Regions from separate parts of the Pseudoduganella sp. GCM10020061 genome, predicted to be linked through region 2. Evidence: predicted binding sites of a transcription regulator. Region 2 holds the regulator's gene; each other region holds the start of a gene.

Region 1 (6,748 bases), on a different contig from region 2:
CGCGAAGGTGGAGTCCTTGTAAGTCTTGAAACTGTCGAGCGGGTCGGCAAGGAAGGCGATCTTCATGGGAGGTTCCAATGGCGTTATCAACCTGATTTTAGCTGGAAACGCCACAGCCCGCCGGAGAGGGGGACTGTCCCTGGAAGGGACCGTCCCCAGCTTGAGAGGGGGACTGTCCCTGAAAGGGACCGTCCCCAGCTTTTCAGCATAGACTGGCTACTGGCTACGGACGGTAAAAAGCCGGGGACGGTCCCCTGCGGGGACAGTCCCCTTCCGTGCCTAGTAGACCTCGGGATTGGGGTCGGTGCGCTCCAGCTCGAGGGAGGCGGCCAGCAGCGCCAGCCGCGCCACCACGCCGTATACGTAGAAGCGGTTCGGGGCGGCGGTTCCCGGCTGGGCCTTGAGGTCCGGCACCGCATGCTGCTGCGCGAACGCCAGCGGCACGAACTTGGAGCCGGGCGCATTCAGGTTCTGGTCCACGCCCTTCTCCGCGTGGATGCGGTAGAAGCCGCCCACCACGTAGCGGTCGATCATGTACACCACCGGCTCGGCCACCGCGTCCTCGATGCTCTCGAAGGTCGGCACCCCTTCCTGCACGATCATCTCCGACACGGGGGCGCCGCCCTTCAGGCGCGGCATCGCGGCGCGGCGCGCGGCCAGGTCGCGGATCTCGCTGGCGTCGCGGATGGTCCAGATGCCGGTGCCGCAGGTGCCCTGCTCGGGCTTGACGATCACGAACGGCTTGAGCTCGCGCATGCCGTATTCCTTGTACTTCTTCTTGATCTTGGAGAGCACCTGCGAGACGCTGTCGGCCAGGCATTCGACGCCGTCGTTCTCCTCCAGGTTCACGTTCGCGCACTGGGCGTGGAAGGGATTGATCATCCACGGGTCCACGCCGATCAGCTTGCCGAACTTCTTGGCCACCTCGTCATAGGCGGTGAAGTGGTTGCTCTTGCGGCGAATCGCCCAGCCGGCGTGCAGGGCCGGGAGCACCGCCTGCTCGTGCAGGTTTTCCAGGATCGGCGGGATGCCGACCGACAGGTCGTTGTTCAGCAGGATGGTGCACGGATCGAAGTCGGCCAGGCCGAGGCGGCGGCCGTTGGGCGAGCGCACCAGCGGCTCGACCACCAGCATGTTCCCGTCAGGCAGCGCCAGCGGCGTCGGCTGGGTGATCTCCGGGTCGAGCGAGCCGAAACGCACGTGCAGGCCGGTCTGGCGGAAGATCTGCATCAGGCGGGCCAGGTTCTGCAGGTAGGACGCGCCGCAGGGACGGGTTTCCGGGATCACCAGCAGGTTGCGCGCATCGGGGCAGTACTTGTCGATCGCGGCCATCGCCGCCTGCACCGCCAGCGGCAGCATCTCGGTGGCCAGGTGGTGGAATCCGCCCGGGAACAGGTTGGTGTCCACCGGCGCCAGCTTGAAACCGGCGTTGCGCAGGTCAACCGAGGCGTAGAACGGCGGGGTATGTTCCTGCCACTCGAGGCGGAACCAGCGTTCGATGGCCGGCGTGGCTTCGAGGATTTTCTTTTCCAGGTCGAGCAACGGGCCGGTCAGGGCCGTGGCGAGATGGGGAACCATGCAGTTGCGTCCTTAGGGTCTGTCAGTTATCAAACACACATATCGGGCCGGATTGGTCGATTAAAAGGCCTCAGTGCAATCATTTCGGTTCATCCCCACCCACCGGCATGATACCAGCCCGGAAATGGGGACAGACCCCATTTTTCGGAAATGGGGTCTGTCCCCATTTCTGGGTCTGTCCCCATTTCTGGCCTAGAATGAATGGCAACGCCGGCACGTGGCCGGCGACCGCTTCAAGGAGATAAGAATGGAATGCCCAGTCTGCAAGAACGTGCAGCTTCTGATGTCCGACCGCCAGGGCATCGAAATCGACTATTGCCCGAACTGCCGCGGGGTCTGGCTCGACCGCGGTGAGCTGGACAAGATCATCGAGCGCTCGATGGGACAGCCCGCCGCCGCGCCGGCCGCGGCAGCGCCGGCGCCGGGAACCGGCTGGGGACACACGCCCCCGCCGCAGACCCCGTACCCGCAGCACCAGCAGGCGCAGCACCAGCCGCCGCAGCACCAGCACGGCTACCCGCATCCGCATCACGGCTATCACAAGAAGAAGAAGCGCGAGGGCTTCCTGGGCGAGCTGTTCGACTTCGATTGACCGGGCGGAGCCGGGGAGCGCGTCCGTATTACGCGTGGTATGCCGACTCGCCATGGCTGGTGATGTCCAGCCCTTCGCGCTCCTCTTCCTCCGGCACGCGCAAGCCCAGCAGCACGTCCGCCACTTTGTAGGCGATGTATGCGACCAGCGCCGACCACACCACCGTGACGCCCACCGCCTTGGCCTGCGTGAGCAGTTGCCCCGCGATCGAGTACTCGGCCGACGCCTGGTTGGCCACGTAGTCGAAGATGCCCTGCCCGCCCAGCCCGGGCGCGGCGAAAACTCCGGTCAGCAGCGCGCCAACGATGCCGCCCACGCCGTGCACGCCGAACACATCGAGCGAATCGTCCGCACCGATCATGCGCTTGAGCCCATTCACGCCCCACAGGCAGGCCAGCCCGCCCACCAGGCCGATCGCCAGCGCCCCGCCCGGCCCGACAAAGCCGCATGCCGGCGTGATCGCGACCAGTCCCGACACGGCGCCCGACGCGGCACCCAGCAGCGAAGGCTTGCCCTTGGCCGTCCATTCGCCGATCACCCACGACACGGTGGCGGCGGCAGTCGCCAGCAGCGTGTTGATGAAGGCCAGCGCCGCGATGTCGTTCGCCTCCAGCGCGGAGCCTGCGTTAAAGCCGAACCAGCCCACCCACAGCAGCGAGGCGCCCACCATGGTCAGCGCCAGTGAATGCGGCGCCATCGATTCGCGTCCGTAACCGATGCGCTTTCCGATGACGACCGAGCCGACCAGGCCTGCGACGGCGGCGTTGATGTGCACCACGGTGCCGCCCGCGAAATCGAGCGCGCCCATCTGCCACAGCCAGCCCGCGCCGTCCGTGGTGGCGGCAAGCGTCGCCGCATCGGTGATCGCATCCGGGCCGGCCCAGAACCACACCATGTGGGCGACCGGCAGGTAGCCGAAGGTGAACCAGAGCGCCGTGAACAGCAGGATCGCCGAAAAGCGTGCGCGCTCGGCGAATGCGCCCACGACCAGGCCGCAGGTGATGGCCGCGAACGCGCCCTGGAACGCGACGAAGATGAACTCGGGGATCACGACGCCCTTGCTGAACGTGGCCGCGTAGCTGAACGCGCCGCTGGCCGGGTCCCAGATCCCGGCCAGGAACAGCCGGTCGAGCGAGCCGATGAAGGGCGAACCGGCGGTGAACGCGAGCGAGTAGCCGTACGCGAACCACAGCACGATCACGACCGAGAAGATCATCAGCACCTGCAGCAGCACCGACACCATGTTCTTGGAACGCACCAGGCCGCCGTAGAACAGCGCCAGCCCGGGGATCGCCATCATGATGACCAGCAGGGTCGAGACGAACATCCAGGCGGTATCGCCCTTGGCCGGGATGGGCTTGACCACGACGGCCTCCTGCGCCGGTGCAGCGGCGGGGGCGGGTGCGACGGTTTGCCCAGCTGCCGCCACCGCATCGGCAGGCGGCGCCGCGCTCGCCGGGCCGGCGCCCTGCAGCGCGAACGCGGCCACCGCCGCCAGAACCAGCATGCGCAGCCAGTACGCGAAATGTGTGCTCATGGATGCTCTCCTCACAGTGCGTCGTTGCCGGTTTCACCAGTGCGGATGCGCACCACGTGCTCGATGTTGGTCACGAAGATCTTGCCGTCGCCGATCTTGCCGGTGCGCGCCGCCTTTTCGATGGTCTCGATGGCCAGCTCGGCCAGGCCGTCGTCCACCGCGGCCTCGATCTTGGTCTTGGGCAGGAAGTCGACGATGTATTCGGCGCCCCGGTACAACTCGGTGTGCCCTTTCTGGCGTCCGAAGCCCTTCACTTCGGTCACGGTAATGCCCTGGACGTTGATGTCCGACAGGGCTTCCCTCACTTCGTCCAGCTTGAACGGCTTGATGATGGCGGTGATGAGTTTCATGCGCGGGGTCTCCTAGAAGGTGGTGGTGGCGGTCAGGACCAGCCCGGTCTTGCCGAGGTTGCGTCCGCCGGGTCCGGTGTAGCTCCCGGTATCGGTGCCGACCACGGAAAGCGAGACCGAAGCGGGCCCGATGGTCTTGGTGAGGCCTGCCCGGTAGTCGTTGTAGCTGAGCGCGCCATGCCCGTTGACGCGCTGGCGGCCGGCGTGCAGGTTCAGCACCAGCCCGCCGCGCAGCGGAAAGCTGGCGCCGAGGTCGAGGTAGCCGCTGTGCTTGCTGTCGGGCGTGCCGAACAGGTTGCTGTACGCATGCGAATACTTGACGGTGACCGGGCCGTAGCCGCCCTGGACGTACACTTCGCGCGTGTTCGGGTTGGTCGCGAGCGCGCTGGACGGGTAGACGTAGGCCAGCACGCCGGCGTCATAGCTGAACCGGCCCACGGTGCCGCGCTTGCCGGCGTAGACATCCATTTCGGTGCGCGACTCGCCGCCCGCATCGGCAATCCAGCGAATGCCGGACAGCCAGGCGCCCACGTACAGGCCGCTTGGGTTGTGCACCAGGTCCGCTCCGCCCTGCAGTGCCGGCCGCAGCCGCGACTGGGAATTGCCGCGATAGCGGTAGTCGCTGGCGAGAGACGCATTGAAACTGAGCTGCGTCGGCGGCGTGTCCTGCGCCATGGCAGGGCTGGCGCACCATCCCGGCACCAGCAATCCCAGCGGTAGCATACGGAGCATCATCGTATTCATCACCTCTCCTTGAGTTTTGATTACAATCGTGGCTGGCATGCGAAAGCATCCACATACCGTTTAGCAGGAGTCGTGCCAGCGCAGTCCGCGCGCGCTCCACAGGGAACGCGGCATCCTGCGACGCACCAAATGAAGGCCGCTGCACCGCAACAGTGCGGCCGAAAGGACACTATGGACATGAACAGCTTCTTCAACGACCTGCAGGGCAAGATCAACCAGGTGATCGAAAACTCGCCCGCCAAGGACATTGAAAAGAACGTCAAGGCGATGATGACCCAGGGCTTCTCCAAGCTCGACCTGGTCACCCGCGAGGAATTCGACATCCAGGCGCAGGTACTGGCCAAGACCCGCTCACGCCTCGAAGCGCTGGAACTGCGCATCGCCGAGCTGGAAGCGCGACTCGCACCCCAAGAGCCGTAACCCCAAGCGCGTGGCAGCCGCCGCCAGTCCGGTGCCAGAGGACGCCCTGTTCGAGGGCGCGGGAGAAGTCCGCGCCCGGTTCCGCCAGGTCGACTGGGCCGGGAGCCCGCTCGGGCCATCCGCCGCATGGCCGGCCGCGCTGCGCAATACCATTTCGCTGATCCTGGGTTCGCGCTTCCCGATGTTCGTGGCGTGGGGCCCGCAGCACCACTTTTTCTATAACGACGCCTACGCGTACCTGCTGACGGACCGCCACCCGGCCGCGCTGGGCGAGCCGCTCCAGCAGGTCTGGCCGGAGCTGTGGCCGCACGTGCGCCCGCTGATCGAGCGCACCTTGCAAGGGGAATCCATCCTTGGCGAAGACGTCAGGCGCACGTTCCGGCGCGCCGACGGCGTCTACGAAAGCACCTTCACCCTCGCCTACTCCCCGGTGCGTGTCGACGACGGCCGGGTGGGCGGGGCCTACTGCGCAATTTTCGAAACCACGGCGCGCCTGAACATCCAGCGGCGCCGCGAATTCCAGCTCGAGCTGGCCGACAGCCTGCGCCTGCTGGACAGCGTGCGCGAAGTCACCGACACCGCGACGGCCATGCTGGCCGGGCACATGCAACTGTCGCGCGCCGAGTATCGCGAGCACCTGCGCCTGGATCGCACCGTGGTGCTGGCCGACGCGCAGGCAGACCCGGCCTGGAGCGGCGAGGATGCGCGCGGACTGATCGCCGTTCCCGCCGGCGACCAGGGTGGCGCCGGCGGCCACGTGCTGCTGGCGTTCGACGACAAGCCGCGCAACTGGACCACCGACGAAGTGGCGCTGCTGCAGGAGGTGGCCGAGCGGGTGCGCAACGCCGTGGACCGCGCCCGCGCGGAAGAGCAGCGCGCCGCCGCCGAGGAACGCCTGCGCGAAGGGATGGGCGCGGCGCGCATGCTGATCTGGGAGTGGGAGCTGGCCAGCGGCAGGGCGAGCTTCTCGGCCAATGCACGCGAAATCCTTGGCACCGATGTGGTGCAGATGTCGGACATCTGGCAATCGCTTCCGGAGCAGGACGTCGAGCGCCTCAAGCGCGCCTACGCCGATGCGATCGAATCCAGCGGGTCGTACCAGGAAGTCATCACCTACCGCCGGCCCGACAACGGTGAAACGATCTGGCTGGACGTGCACGGCAAGGTGCGGCGCGATGCGATGGGCGCGCCGGTGGCCATGCGTGGGGTGACGGTGGACGTGACGGCGCGCATGCGTACCCAGTTCGGCCTGCAGCGCGCCGAAGCGCGCCAGTCGTTCCAGCTGAACCTGACGGACCGCCTGCGCGCGCTGTCCGATACGTCGCGCATCTTCCAGACCACGACGGAACTGGTGGGCCGCCACCTCGGGGTGGCGCGGGTCGTCTGCGGCAACTACGACTGCGAGCAGCAGACCCTCGCCTTCCATTCCAACTACACCGACGGATCGGTGGCCGAGCTGCTCGGCACCTATCCCGCGGCGGCATTCGGGAGCGCGAACTTCGCCACGCTCGAAGCCGGCGCCACCTG
Region 2 (6,748 bases):
ATTGAGGGCCTTGGGGCGGTCGAGCGTGATGAAGCCGATGCCGTTGGAGACGCGGGTCTGGACGTATTCAGTCATGGCGTGTAGTCGAAAAGGAAAGCGCTATTCTAGCGCAGCCCCACATTGAAAAAGGCACCCGGGGGTGCCTTCGGGAGCGCTCACGGCGCCCCATGCGCGGATGTTGTTATTCTGGTTTTCAGGCCGCGGACCTCTCGCCTTCCGGGATGTACTTGATGGACTCGTTATTGTGGTCCTGCACCCGGTCCTTATGCTTCATCACTTGCCTGTCCAGCTTATCCATCAAGGTGTCGATCGCTGCGTACAGGTCCTGCGCCTGGCTTTCCACGTGCACGGTCTTGCCGGACATGCGCAGGTTGACCTCCGCCTTCTGGCGTTTTTCCTTTTCGGTGAGGTTGTCGACGGAGAGGATGACGGCGATGTCGATCACATGATCGAAATGTCTGGTGATTCGCTCGAGCTTGCTTTGAACGTAGTCACGGATGGCGGAAGTTACTTCGAGATGGTGTCCACTGATGGTGAGATTCATACACACTCCTTGAAAGTTCACTTGCTCGTTCGTGCGCCCGGTGCGTAGAGGAACGCCCTGCTTACAGCTGCTACAGAGACTTTACAAAGATTTGCGCAGGCTGACGGGTGGGATCTTGAGTGCTTCGCGGTACTTGGCAACGGTGCGCCGCGCGATGACCATGCCCTGCTCCCCCAGCATCTCCGCAATCTTACTGTCGGATAAAGGATTTTTCGGGTCTTCTGCTCCCGTCAGTTGCACGATCAGAGCACGTATCGCCGTGGAGGAGGCTTCACCGCCTGCCTCGGTGGCGACATGGCTACCGAAGAAATATTTCAACTCAAACATGCCGTGCGGTGTCAGCATGAATTTCTGCGTTGTGACACGAGAAATAGTGCTCTCGTGTAAACCTAGTGTATCAGCTATTTCACGCAACACAAGGGGACGCATGGCGACCGCACCGTGCGAGAAAAAGTTCTTCTGCCGCTCCACGATGGCCTGCGCAACGCGCAGGATCGTATCGAAGCGCTGGCGCATGTTCTTGATCAGCCAGCGCGCCTCCTGGAGCTGCGCACCCATCTGCGCCTCGCCCTTGGCCTGCTTGAGCATGCTCGCGTAGACCTGGTTGATGCGCAGGCGCGGCATGACGTCCGGATTCAGTGTGACCGACCACCCGCCCTTGGCGCGCCGCACGATCACGTCCGGTACGACATAGTCTGACGCATCCGCGGCAAACGCGGCGCCCGGATGAGGATTGCACTGGCGGATGACGGCCTGCGCCTCGCGCAGGTCTTCGTCGTCGCAATCGAGGGCTTTTTTCAGCTTGCCGAAATCGCGCTGCGCGAACCAGGCCAGGTGCTGTTCGACGATCGTCAACGCCATGCGCCGCGTGACCATCGGCACGCGCTCCATGCGGCGGATCTGCAGCGCCAGGCATTCGGACGCACTGCGCGCGCCCACGCCAGGCGGATCGAAACTCTGCAGCAGCGCGAGCGCGGTGCGCAGTTCGCAGATGTCGATGTCCGCTTCCTGCGGGAGGCGCGCATGGATGTCCTCCAGCGCTTCGTCCAGGTAGCCATTGTCGTCGAGCGCATCGACGACCAGCTCCACCAGGACGCGGTCGCGCCCTTCCGGCACCGTCACGCGCGCCTGCTCCAGCAGGTGTTCGCGCAGCGTGGTCGCGCACGCTTCGAGCTGCATGCGTCCGTCGTCGTCCTCGGGGGCCTTGCCGCGCCCCGCGTCGCCCCAGTCGTCGCCGGAACTGTCGCTGTCGGCGGGCGCTTCGTAATCGTCGCCGGCGCCTTCCTGCGAGGCTTCCTGCCGCTCTCCCTGCGGCTCGCTGTTTTCCGTGGCGGTGGACGGCGTGCTGCTGGCAATGGCGCCATCGGCCAGCAGGCGCACCGAATGGTCGAGCGGATCGTCGAGGCGCTCGAGCAGGGGATTGTCGGCCAGCGCCTGCTCGAGCTCCTGGTGCAGCTCGAGCGTGGACAACTGCAGCAGGCGAATGGACTGCTGCAGTTGCGGCGTGAGCGCGAGATGCTGCGAAGTGCGCAGCTGCAGGCTTTGTTTCATGCGGCGGCGAGCTTACATGCGGAAGTGTTCACCCAGGTAGACGCGGCGTACCGACTCGTTCGAGATGATGTCGTCGGGACGACCCGACGCCAATACCGAACCCTGGTTGATGATATACGCCCGGTCGCAGATGCCAAGCGTTTCGCGCACATTGTGGTCGGTGATGAGCACTCCGATGCCGCGCTCCTTGAGGAATCGCACAATTCGTTGAATTTCAATGACCGCAATCGGGTCCACGCCGGCGAACGGCTCGTCCAGCAGCACGAAGCGCGGATTGGTCGCCAGCGCGCGTGCGATTTCGACCCGGCGGCGCTCGCCGCCGGACAGGGACAGCGCCGGATTCTCGCGCAGCTTTTCGATCTGCAATTCCGCCAGCAGGGTGTCGAGCCGCTCGTCGATGGCGTCGCCCTTGAGAGGCTTGCCGTGTTCGTCCTTCTGCAGTTCCAGCACGGCGCGGATGTTCTCCTCCACCGTGAGCTTGCGGAACACCGACGCTTCCTGCGGCAGGTAGGACAGGCCGAGCGTGGCGCGGCGGTGGATCGGCAGGCTGGAGATGTCCACGCCCGCCACTTCGATCGTTCCCGCGTCCGACGGCACCAGGCCGACGATCATGTAGAACGAGGTCGTCTTGCCGGCGCCGTTCGGGCCGAGCAGGCCGACCACTTCGCCGCATTCCACCTGCAGCGACACGTCGTGCACGACCATGCGCTTGCCGTAGGATTTCTGCAGGCCGCGTGCAATCAGGGTGCAGCCGCTGTTTTGTTCATCCATTACTTTTTATCCTGTGCTGCTGGCTGGGCCGGCTGGGCCGCCGGTGCCGGTTGCGCCGGCTGTGCCGCTTGCGTTTTGCGCGGCGCCAGGATCAGCGTTACGCGGCCCTTGCCGGGCTTGTTCTCGCCGCTGGCGTCGTTACGCACTGCGAAGACTTCCTTGCGGCTGTCGTAGGAAATGTATTCGCCATTGACCTCGTCGGTCACGCGCTTGCCGTCCAGCTGCGTAATGTTCGCTTTCGAGAACAGCTTGGCGACTTCGGTACGCTGGTCGTACTCGATGCGTTCGGCGCGGCCCTCGACCCACAGGTCGGCGCCGCCGTCGCGCTTCTGGCGGAAGGTGGCCAGCTTGCCGTTACCGCCGACCAGTGTGGCGATCTGCCAGCCGTCCGGCGTCTCGCGCACGGTCGCGCGTTCCGAGCGCATGACCAGGGTGCCGCGCTGCAGCTCGACGCTGCCGGTCAGCACGTGCGACTGGGTCACGTCGTCGAAGTCCGCCGTCTCGGCCGTGATGGTGGTCGGCTTGTTCGAGTCCGCCTTCTCGGCCCACGCCGCGGTCGCGAAGAGGCAAAGGCTGGCGATGATCAGGTGTCGTTTCATGGGCGAATTCCCGTTCTGTTAGGGTTCATGTGCAGGCAGTTCGATGCGTGCCTTGTTGATCTTGACCTGGCGGGTGGCGTTGTTGGCGCTCATGCCGACTCCGCGCACCACGGTGGCGCCGCTGGTCATCACCACCGGCAGCGCCGTTTGCATCTGGTCCTCGTCCACCAGCACCGTCAGCGCCTCGGTGCGCATCGTCATCGGCTTGGCGGTCGGCGATGCGGCGCGGCGGATGTCCACGTTACCGGACAGTTCCACCGTGTTGTTGACGTGGTCCAGGCGCGCGGTCTTCGAGTTGATGTACATCGGCGGCTTGCCGGGCGCGAAGCTTTGCAGCGCGGGCGACTCCACCGTCGAACTGTCGGTCAGCGGCAGGTGCGTCATGCGCGCGCCCGAGATGATGTAGCGCGGCGTGCCGTCCGGGGACATGCGCACTGCGCTGAAATTCTCGACGATGTAGTCCGGCTCGCCCTTGTGCGCGTCCGACAGCATCTCCATGTCTTGCACGTGCATCAGCTGGACCAGGTAGAAGCTGCCCAGCGCCAGCGCCAGGCACACGCCGAAGATGGCGCCGAAGCGCCACCGGTGTGCTGTCCGTTTCCTGTACTGGCGCGCCATGCTTATGCGAAGTACTGCGCGAGTGCGGATTCGTACGTGCCCTGCGCGCGCATCAGCATGTCGCACACTTCACGCACGGCGCCGCGCCCGCCCGGGTTTTTCGTCACGTAGTGCACGCGCTCCTGCACTTCCGGATGGCCGGTCGGCACGGTCACGGCAAAGCCCACCTGCAGCAGCAGCGGCAGGTCGATCACGTCGTCGCCGATATAGCCGCACTGCTCGCGCGTGGCGCCGGTTTCTTCCAGCAGCTTGGCGAAGGCGATGCGCTTGTCGTGGATGCCCTGGTACACGTGCTTGATGCCCAGGTCGTGCGCGCGCCTGACCACGATCGGCGAGTTGCGCGCGCTGATGATCGCGGTGGCCACGCCGGTCTTGTTCAGCAGCTGGATGCCGAGGCCGTCCAGCACATAGAAGGTCTTGGTGATTTCGCCGTCGGCCGCGTAGGTCAGGCTGCCGTCGGTCAGCACGCCGTCCACGTCGAAGATCATGACCTTGACGTTGGCGGCGCGGTTGGTGGCGTCGGTCGGGCGCACCATCAGATCACCTTGGCGCGGGTGAGGTCGTGGATGTGCAGCGCGCCGACCAGCTTGTCGTCGGCGTCGGTCACCAGCATCTGGTTGATGCGGAATTCTTCCATGATCGCGACGGCATCGACCGCCAGCTGGTCCGGGTGCACGCGGCGCGGATTCGCGTGCATCACGTCGCGGATCATCACCTTGGTAAAGTCCTGGGTGCGCTCCAGCATGCGGCGCAGGTCGCCGTCGGTGAACACGCCGACCGGGCGGCCGTCGCCATCGACGATGGCGGTCATGCCCATGCCCTTCTGCGTGATTTCCATCAGCGCGTCCTGCAGGCGCGCGTCCAGGCCGACCTTCGGCACCGCGTCGCCACTGCGCATCACGTCGCGCACATGGGTCAGCAGGCGGCGGCCCAGCGCACCGCCCGGGTGCGAGCGCGCGAAGTCTTCTTCCTTGAAGCCGCGTGCGTCCAGCAGCGCCACGGCAATCGCGTCGCCCAGCGCCAGCGTCACGGTGGTGCTGGCGGTTGGCGCCAGGTTGAGCGGGCAGGCCTCCTTGGCTACCGAGATGTCCAGGTGGACGTCAGCCAGCTTGCCCAGGCCGGAATTCGGATTGCCGGTCATCGAGATCAGCGGCGCGCCCATGCGCTTGATGATGCCGACGATCGACAGCAGCTCGGCCGCCTCGCCGGAGTACGAGATTGCAATGAAGGCATCGTTTTCGGTGATCATGCCCAGGTCGCCGTGCGCGGCTTCGGCCGGGTGCACGAACATGGCCGGGGTGCCGGTCGAGGCCAGCGTCGCCGCGATCTTGCGCGCGATATGGCCGGACTTGCCGATCCCGGAGATGACCACGCGGCCGCTGCAGCCCAGCAGCAGCTGCACCGCGCGGGCGACGGAATGGTCGGTGTCGAGGCGCGCGTTGAGCGCGGCGATCGCATCGGCTTCGATCGTCAGCGTCTCGCGCGCCAGTTGCATTGCACGCGTTATCGCGCTGTCATCAAAAGCTTTCTGCATTGTTTTTTCATCGGTTACACTCATGGCAGCAGTATAAACGATCTGGCCAAGCAAAAAACTTGCCAGACCCAACAATCCACAAGCACTGCAAGGAACCCCGCTTATATGTTTTCCGGACTAGAACTCACCCTCCTGTTGCTGGGTTGTGCAGTGTTGGGGGTGGTGGCTTTCCGGATGATGCATTTGCCGCCGATGCTCGGCTACCTCGCCGTCGGCGTGCTGCTTGGCCCGCACGCGATGGCGCTGGCCGAAAACAGCGCCATCACCCACATGCTGGGCGAGATGGGCATCGTGTTCCTGATGTTCTCGATCGGCCTTGAATTCTCCATGCCGCAGCTGGTGGCGATGCGGCGCATCGTATTTGGCCTGGGCCTGGCGCAGGTGCTGGTCACCATCGGCGGCACCATGGCGCTGGCCACGCTGATCGCATTCAGCGCGCAGGGCATGTTCAACATCAGCTGGCAGGCGGCGTTCGCACTGGGCGGCGCGGTTTCCATGTCGTCCACCGCGATCGTTTCCAAGATGCTGACCGAGCGCCTGGAGCTGGAAAGCCAGCACGGGCGCCGCATCATCGGCGTCCTGCTGTTCCAGGACCTGGCCGTGGTGCCGCTCCTGATCCTGATTCCGGCACTGGCGCGCGACACCGGCAGCCTGGCGCCGACGCTGGCGTGGGCCGCAGTCAAGGCGGCCGTGGTGCTGCTGCTCCTGTTCTTCATTGGCCACAAGCTGATGCGCCGCTGGTTCACCGTGGTGGTCAAGCGCCAGTCGCAGGAACTGTTCATGCTGAACATCCTGCTGGTGACGCTGGGCGCCGCCTGGATCACGGAGCAGGCCGGCCTGTCGCTCGCGCTGGGCGCGTTCGTGGCCGGCATGCTGATTTCCGAAACGCCGTTCAAGTACCAGGTGGAAGAGGACATCAAGCCGTTCCGCGACGTGCTGCTCGGCCTGTTCTTCATCACGATCGGCATGCTGCTGGACGTGAACCTGGTGATCGCGCACTGGTGGGTGGTGCTTGCGCTGCTGGCCGCGATCGTCTTGGTGAAGTTCGCAATCATCGCCGGCCTCGCCAAGCTGTTCGGCGCGCCGGACGGCACGGCCATCCGCACCGGCCTGGCGCTTGCGCAGGCGGGC
Region 3 (6,748 bases), on a different contig from region 2:
ATGATGGTTGACGGGATGCGTGGCGCTGCGGACTGGAAGGCGTTCTGCCTGGCGACGCGGGACTGGATCCGCCCGACCAGGAACCATGTGAGCACCGGAATCACGACAAGGCCCCACCAGTTGGATATCGCCGGTAAATCCGGGTTGGCGAGCAGGTGATGGGACAGGACGCCGCCGTTCAGGTATTCGACCCACAAGTGGGCCGCCTCGAAGGCCGATGCTGCTGCAGTAAAACCGATTTTCACGGAAGTCGGGCGCGTTGAATTGTTCATGGGTTCCTTGGCAGACGAGGGCTTACCTGGTTTTCATCAGTGCGAGCATTGCGGTCACGGTCGCTTCGACTCCTGTCGTGACCGCAGGTTCGGGTTCCACTTTGAAGATGGCGCTGTGGTGGCTGGGGACCGGCGGACCGCCAGCGGCGGCAGCTTCCAGCGCGGCTTTGGGCGTGCCGCCGACGGTAAAGTACACGCTGGGAATGTACGGCTTGGCGGTGAAGAAGGGGAAGTCTTCCGCGCCCATGCCCGAGCGCTTGTAATTGGCGTCGAAGATGTGCGCGCCAAGGCTGTCGGTCCACGCCTGTTTCATGCGGCGCAGGAGCGCGGCGTCGTTCAGCGTCGGCGGCGTCATCTCGTCGAGCACCGTGACCTCGGGCAGCTGGTCTTCTGCGACGCCGTTGGCGCGCGCAGTGTTGATGGCGACGCGCTTGATCGCGTCGAGCAGCATGGTGCGCGTGGCGGCGCTTTCGTTGCGCACGGTGAGCTGCAGCTTGGCGCTGTCGGAGATGATGTTGGCCTTGCTGCCGGCGTGGAAGGAGCCGACCGTGATGACAGCAGGTTCGTGCGGCTCGCGTTCGCGGCTGATAATGGTCTGCAGCGCGACGACAATCTGCGCGCCGAGCATGACCGGGTCCTTGCCGCGGTGCGGGCTGGCGCCATGGGCGCCAACTCCGTGGATCAGGATGTCGACGGTGTCCACGCCGGAGTAGGGCGCTTCGCTGGCGACGATCTTGCCCGCTTCGACATCGGACGAGACGTGGAACGCCAGCGCGTAGTCCGGCTTGCCGAAGCGTTCCCACACGCGGTCCTTCATCATGGCGACGGCGCCGCCTGCGCGCTCTTCCGCCGGCTGCCCGATCAGCATCAGCGTGCCGGACCAGGACTTTCGGCGCGCTGCCATCTGGCGCGCTGTCCCCACCAGGCTGGTGATGTGGACGTCGTGCCCGCAGGCGTGCATCGTTGGCTGCAGGTTCCCCTCGCGGTCCTTGCCGGTCGCTTTGGATGCGTTCGGCAGGCCGGACTTTTCGAGTACGGGCAGGCCGTCCATGTCGGCGCGCATCATCACCAGCGGGCCGGGGCCGTTCTTCATGATCGCAACGACGCCCGTGCCGCCCACACCTTCGGTCACCTCGAAGCCGGCCGCGCGCAGTTCGGAGGCCAGCCGTGCGGCGGTCTTCACTTCCATGAACGATAGTTCGGGATTGCGGTGGAAGTGGTCGTACAAGCCGGCCAGGTGGCCGCGGTAGTCTTTGGCGATGGCCGCCGACAGGTCCGGCCCGGCGGCGTGGGCGATATGGAAGGGCAGGGCTGCAAGCAGGCCGGCAATCAGCAGTTTCATGTCAGGGTTCCTGGGTATCGGAGCGTGTCGGGGGTGGAGCTGCCACCGCTTTTTTCTCTTTCGGCAACTAATTTACTCCGACTGGCCGCGAATGCGTGATTTTTTTTCAATCCCCGATCAGGCCTGTGCGCCGGTAGATGACGTGGAACACGCCGCCGACGAACAGCGAGCCCCCTGTGAGGTTGCCGAGGATGACGGGGAACAGATTCGACAGGAATCCACCCAGCAGGATCGGCTCGGTGCCGGCGTGGCCCGAGGTCAGCTGGATCAGCATCGCTACCGGGATCAGGTACATGTTCGCGACGCTGTGCTCGAAGCCAGCCGCCACGAACGCGGAGATCGGGAACAGGAGCGCGACCGCTTTGTCGGTCACGCTGCGGCCGGCGATGGCCATCCAGATTCCGATGCACACCAGCGAATTGCACAGCAGGCCGCTGAAGAAGGCCTGGGCGAACGGCAAATTGGTTTTGGCGGCGGCGATCGTAAGGTACTGGGCGGCGACCGCGCCCTGGTTGGCATCGGGATGCCCGGACAGCACCACCAACACCGCGAGGCCCAGTGCGCCGACCAGGTTCCCTGCCAGGACGATGATCCAGCTGCGCAGTAATTCTCGGGTGGTGATCTTCTTTGCGGCCCACGCCATCACCAGCAGGTTATTCCCCGTGAATAGCTCAGCGCCTGCGACGACGACCATGAACAGGCCCAGTGAAAACACGGCTCCGCCGAGCACCTGCCGCGCCGCGAAGCCCAGCCCCGGATCGGAGCGGACCAGCACGTAGTAGAGCGCGCCGAGGCCGATGAACGCCCCGGCCAGCACGGACAGCATCAGCATGGATCCCAGCGGCAGGCGTGCCTTGGTGACGCCAACCGTTTCAATCCGGGCCGTGATCTCAGCCGGCGAGAATGCGTTGAAGCCGAAGACGTCCATGGTCGCGTGGTATGCCGATCGTCCTGTTTTGCCGTTGACGAGGTTAGCGCATTCCCGCCGCGCGCGTTGCCCGCTTGCGGCCGGCCCGGCCTGCCGTCCTTGTCAATTTTTTCACGGACCAGTACTATCCCTGCCATTTACCCTTGGCGCGAACCGCGAGGGTGTCATTACTTGAGTAGGGAGCAGCATGCGGCAGGCGGCGTATGCCACCATCTGGCTGGCGAATGTGGACGGGCTACCGGGCGACCTGGTGCCGGTGTGGGCGGCTGCGCTCACGCCAGGCGAGCAGCAGCGCTACCGGGCGTTCGTGCGCGAGCAGCGCCAACGCCAGTTCGTGGTGGGACGCATGATGCTGCGCCGGGCCGTAGCGCTCGCGGCGGACATTCCGCTGGACGCGATCCAGATCGAGGAACAGTTGGGCAAGGCGCCCGTCATTACGCTGGGCGTGCGGGCGCGCACGCCGTCGTTCAGCATTTCGCACAGCGGGCCGTGGGTGGCGGTGGCCGTCAGCATGGAAAGCGCGGTCGGGCTGGATGTGGAGGTGCCGGACCCGCAACGCGATATCGCGGCGCTGGCGGCCAAGGCGTTTGGCGCGGTGGAAGCCAGCCGCCTGATGGCGTTGCCGGAACTGGAGCGCGCCGCCAGGTTCTACGAAGCATGGTGCCGCGCCGAGGCGCGCTTCAAGCTGGGGCAGGAGTCCGCCACGTGCTATCCGGTCGAACACGATCAGGTGGCCATTGCGCTGTGCGCGGCGCGCGCGCTGGCCGAGCCGCCGGCACTGCGCATTGTCGACTCGCTACCTGAATTCGTCACGGGTTGATCCGCGGGCGGACGCAGGCAGCTCCGGCGTTTATTTGGGGCGCGGCTGCGGCAGGCCGGCGGAGTAATTGGGCAGGGTGCCGGCGCGCAGCGCTTCCACTGCCTTGGCCACCGCACGCGCGACATTGCGCGCTTCTTCCTGTACCGCCTCGTCGCGGTCGAGCGCCTCGTGGCTCTCGGCGTACGACTCGAAGTAGCCGATGTAGCGGTCCAGGCGTGCGGCCGCCCCGGCGTCGATCAATCCCATCCAGTCCAGCCAGTCGGACAGCGCGCGCCGGGTTCCCTCGATGCCGGCGACATCCCCGTGCACGAATACGCCGTACACGCGTCCGGCCAGGTGCTTAGGGTAGGGCCAGCCCTGCAGCTCCAGCGCCTTGGCTTTCTCGGGGTCCTTGCCCTGGGTGGACGTGGGGTCGGGGTTGCCGCCGTCGGCGCACACCAGCCGGTCCATCATCAGTTTCAGGCCGCTGGGCGCTTCGTACCAGTAGACCGGGGTGACGAGGATGACGCCGTGCGCACTCACCCACTTTTCATAGATCTCGTTCATCCAGTCGTTGGTCTGGCGCTCGGCGTAGTTCGGGTAGCAGCTGCAGGGCCAGTGGCATAGCGGCATCGCGGTCGACACGCAGGCCTTGCACGGGTGGATGTGGCGGTCATAGTCGGACACCAGCCGGCTCAGGTCTAGCACATCGACCTCGATGCCGGCCGATTCCAGCGTCTCGCGCAACTGCTCCGTCAGGCGGAAGGTCTTGGAAATCTCGCCGGGGCAGGTGCCGTCGTTGCGGTGTGCGCAGCACACGAGCAGCACGCGCGAACGTGTCGCCGGATCCTTCTGGCGGCGTTCGGCTTCGATCAGGCGGTCGTGCGCGGCTTTCCATTCGGTGGACAGGTCGTAGTCGGGATCGGCGAAGCCCGGGCCGGCCTTTTCGGTGGCGGGCGGCTTGCGGCCATCGACATAGTTCTTCCACGCGATTTCCTCGACCTGGGCCAGGGCGTCGCGCACGCTGTCGTATTCGTGCTGGACGTAGTTGGCCTGGAAGCGCAGGTGGAACTCCTGGCGGTCGATCTTGCCTTCGAACTGGCCCTTGCGCACGGTCGTCATTGCTTCGCTCCCCAACATGGTTCGGCTGTGAGGATGGCATGTCGCGCCGGCCGGGTCTGTGCTGGGACGAACAGAAGAGGGGGGTATGCACTCCTTGTCGGCCAGGCGGCACATACTCGCCCATCAGGACAGCCCCTTGCAGGGTAAGGGCATATACTCCCCCTGGGTATATGGAGCAAACAAAAAACAGGACGTTCGATGAAGTTATTCAACTTCTTTTTTTCGGGCGCGCATGCGCTGGTGGCGGTCCTGTTCCTGGGCATCGCAGTGATGTTGGGCGTGATCGCGGTCGATACCGCGCTGTCGGCGTTGGGGCAGTCGCTCAAGGAAGGCGCCGACCGCGCCATCGAGGCAACCGGGCTGCTGGCGGTCGCGCTGGTGGTGCTGCAGATCGCGCAGACGGTGACGGAAGAAGAGGTCATCCGCGATGCGACGGTCAGTGCACCGACGCGCGCGCGGCGCTATCTCTCGCGCTTCCTGGTGGTGACGGTGGTCGCGCTGTCGATCGAAGGGCTGATCGCGACCTTCAAGGCGATCCACGAGGATGCGCACCTGCTGCCGCACGCCGCGGCGATCCTGGTGTCGACGGGACTCCTGCTGGCCGGTTGGGGCGTGTTCATCCACTTCAACCGGGAAGCCGAAGATGTCGAGCCGGAGGCGATGAAGCGCGCCAAGGCGGAAGACAAAAAGCTGGAGCAGAACTTCTAGGCGCCCGGTTGCAGCGCGGCAAAGACGTGTCGCCGGATGAGGGCTTTGTTTATGATCGCAACAGGAACATCTACCCAGGAGAACGCCATGCCCCCAGCCGAGCCACTGCATCCGGAAGACCTTGACCGCAAGAAGATCGAGCGCGAAATTCCGACCCATCCGCCCGAAGTCGCGCCGGGCGACGAGAAGAAGATCGTCGGCGATGACGACGTCGTGCATGTGAATGACTATAATGCGCCGCCGCCGGACGGGGCCAGCAAGTCAACCGGCGAGCCGCTGGACGCGGTCGGCGGACCAGGACTGGGCTTGCCGCCGGACGAGCAGGGCGAGGCAGCGGCGCGGCGCGACCGCGACGTGCGTTCCGAAGCCGAGCCGTCGCGCCCCGACGGCAAGTAAGCATTCAAAGAGGGGGACTGCCCGCACAAGTGCGTAACGCGGCAGTCCCGTCCCCGGCAGTCCCTTGCATCAGCTGGCAGGTCTGGTCGCGGCCTGCAGGCGCACTTCAAGCAGGGCGAGGACTGCGGCTTCTTCCGGTTCGAGCGACGGCAAGCCTTCGATCAGTTCCTGTTCCGCCCGCGCGCGCAAGGCTTCCAGCATGGTGCCGTCCATATACGATTCGATGATGGCCGGGTGCACGTAGCACTTGCGGCAGATCGACGGCGTATTGCCCAGCTTCTCGGCCACCGACTCGATGGCGCGCACGATGTTCTTCTTGGCCTGCGCATCCGAATCGAACTTCTCGAATTCCTGCAACGCCAGCGCCGCCAGCACGGTCCCCGCCCAGGTGCGAAAGTCCTTGGCGGTGTAGTCCTCGCCGCTGATCGTGCGCAGGTAGTCGTTCACGTCGCTGGAACCGACCGCGTGCCGGTTGCCCTCCGCATCCACATACTGGAACAGGTCCTGTCCCGGCAGTTCGCGCGTGCGCGCAATGATCCGCGCCAGCCTGCGGTCTTCCACCTTGACGCTGTGGTACACGCCGCTCTTGCCGCGGAAGCGGAACTCCACTTCGCTCCCGTCGATGTGCACGTGGCGGTTGCGCAGCGTGGTCAGGCCGAATGATTTATTGCTGCGCGCGTATTCCTCGTTCCCGATGCGCATCATGGTGGCCTGCAGCAGGTAGACGATGGTGGCCAGCACCTTCTCGCGCGGCAGCCCGGGCAGGCGCAGGGCCTTGTCGACCTCGTGCCGGATCCGGGGCAGCGCCTTGCCAAAGCTGAGCATGCGTTCGTACTTGACCTCGTCGCGCACGCTGCGCCAGCGGGCGTGGTAGCGATACTGCTTGCGCCCGCGCGCGTCGCGTCCCGTTGCCTGCAGGTGGCCGTTGGCGTGCGGGCAGATCCAGACGTCCGTCCACGCAGGCGGGATCGCCAGCTTGCGGATCCGGTCGAGCGTGGACTCGTCCCTGACCGCCTTGCCATCCGCATCGACGTAACTGAACCCCTTGGTGCGCGCCGGCTTGCGCGAGATTCCCGGCGCGGCGTCGCTGACATAACGCAGCCCTGCTGCGCGCGCGGCGGCGACCGGTTCTGCCGCGAGCGGCGCGGTGATGCTGTCTTCGCGTTTCATGCCGTTCCTGT

The links. The regulator sigma-54, encoded in region 2, starts transcription at its own class of promoters, with help from an activator protein. The targets are predictions, from matches to a motif close to TGGCANGNAANCTGCTTT.
Region 1: the regulator sigma-54 is predicted to act here: its motif matches at 4,862-4,879, upstream of ACFSQR_RS13190 (TorF family putative porin).
Region 3: the regulator sigma-54 is predicted to act here: its motif matches at 2,661-2,678, upstream of ACFSQR_RS05395 (formate/nitrite transporter family protein).

Annotation. Positions count from the first base shown of each region.
Region 1 covers NZ_JBHUJS010000010.1:25,844-32,591, reverse strand. The annotation lists gene gshB (glutathione synthase) at 1-66, opposite strand, end outside; gene gshA (glutamate--cysteine ligase) at 280-1,578, opposite strand; gene ACFSQR_RS13205 (zf-TFIIB domain-containing protein) at 1,826-2,170, shown strand; gene ACFSQR_RS13200 (ammonium transporter) at 2,199-3,707, opposite strand; gene ACFSQR_RS13195 (P-II family nitrogen regulator) at 3,719-4,057, opposite strand; gene ACFSQR_RS13190 (TorF family putative porin) at 4,070-4,801, opposite strand; gene ACFSQR_RS13185 (accessory factor UbiK family protein) at 4,973-5,221, shown strand; gene ACFSQR_RS13180 (ATP-binding protein) at 5,232-6,748, shown strand, end outside.
Region 2 covers NZ_JBHUJS010000001.1:693,356-700,103, reverse strand. The annotation lists gene ACFSQR_RS03130 (enoyl-CoA hydratase/isomerase family protein) at 1-75, opposite strand, end outside; gene hpf (ribosome hibernation-promoting factor, HPF/YfiA family) at 194-544, opposite strand; gene ACFSQR_RS03120 (RNA polymerase factor sigma-54) at 626-2,095, opposite strand; gene lptB (LPS export ABC transporter ATP-binding protein) at 2,108-2,866, opposite strand; gene lptA (lipopolysaccharide transport periplasmic protein LptA) at 2,866-3,465, opposite strand; gene lptC (LPS export ABC transporter periplasmic protein LptC) at 3,484-4,083, opposite strand; gene ACFSQR_RS03100 (KdsC family phosphatase) at 4,086-4,619, opposite strand; gene ACFSQR_RS03095 (SIS domain-containing protein) at 4,619-5,617, opposite strand; gene ACFSQR_RS03090 (cation:proton antiporter) at 5,723-6,748, shown strand, end outside.
Region 3 covers NZ_JBHUJS010000002.1:339,747-346,494, reverse strand. The annotation lists gene ACFSQR_RS05405 (hypothetical protein) at 1-272, opposite strand, end outside; gene ACFSQR_RS05400 (amidohydrolase) at 295-1,614, opposite strand; gene ACFSQR_RS05395 (formate/nitrite transporter family protein) at 1,721-2,542, opposite strand; gene ACFSQR_RS05390 (4'-phosphopantetheinyl transferase family protein) at 2,730-3,362, shown strand; gene ACFSQR_RS05385 (flavodoxin family protein) at 3,393-4,463, opposite strand; gene ACFSQR_RS05380 (hypothetical protein) at 4,662-5,171, shown strand; gene ACFSQR_RS05375 (hypothetical protein) at 5,259-5,567, shown strand; gene ACFSQR_RS05370 (DNA topoisomerase IB) at 5,637-6,737, opposite strand.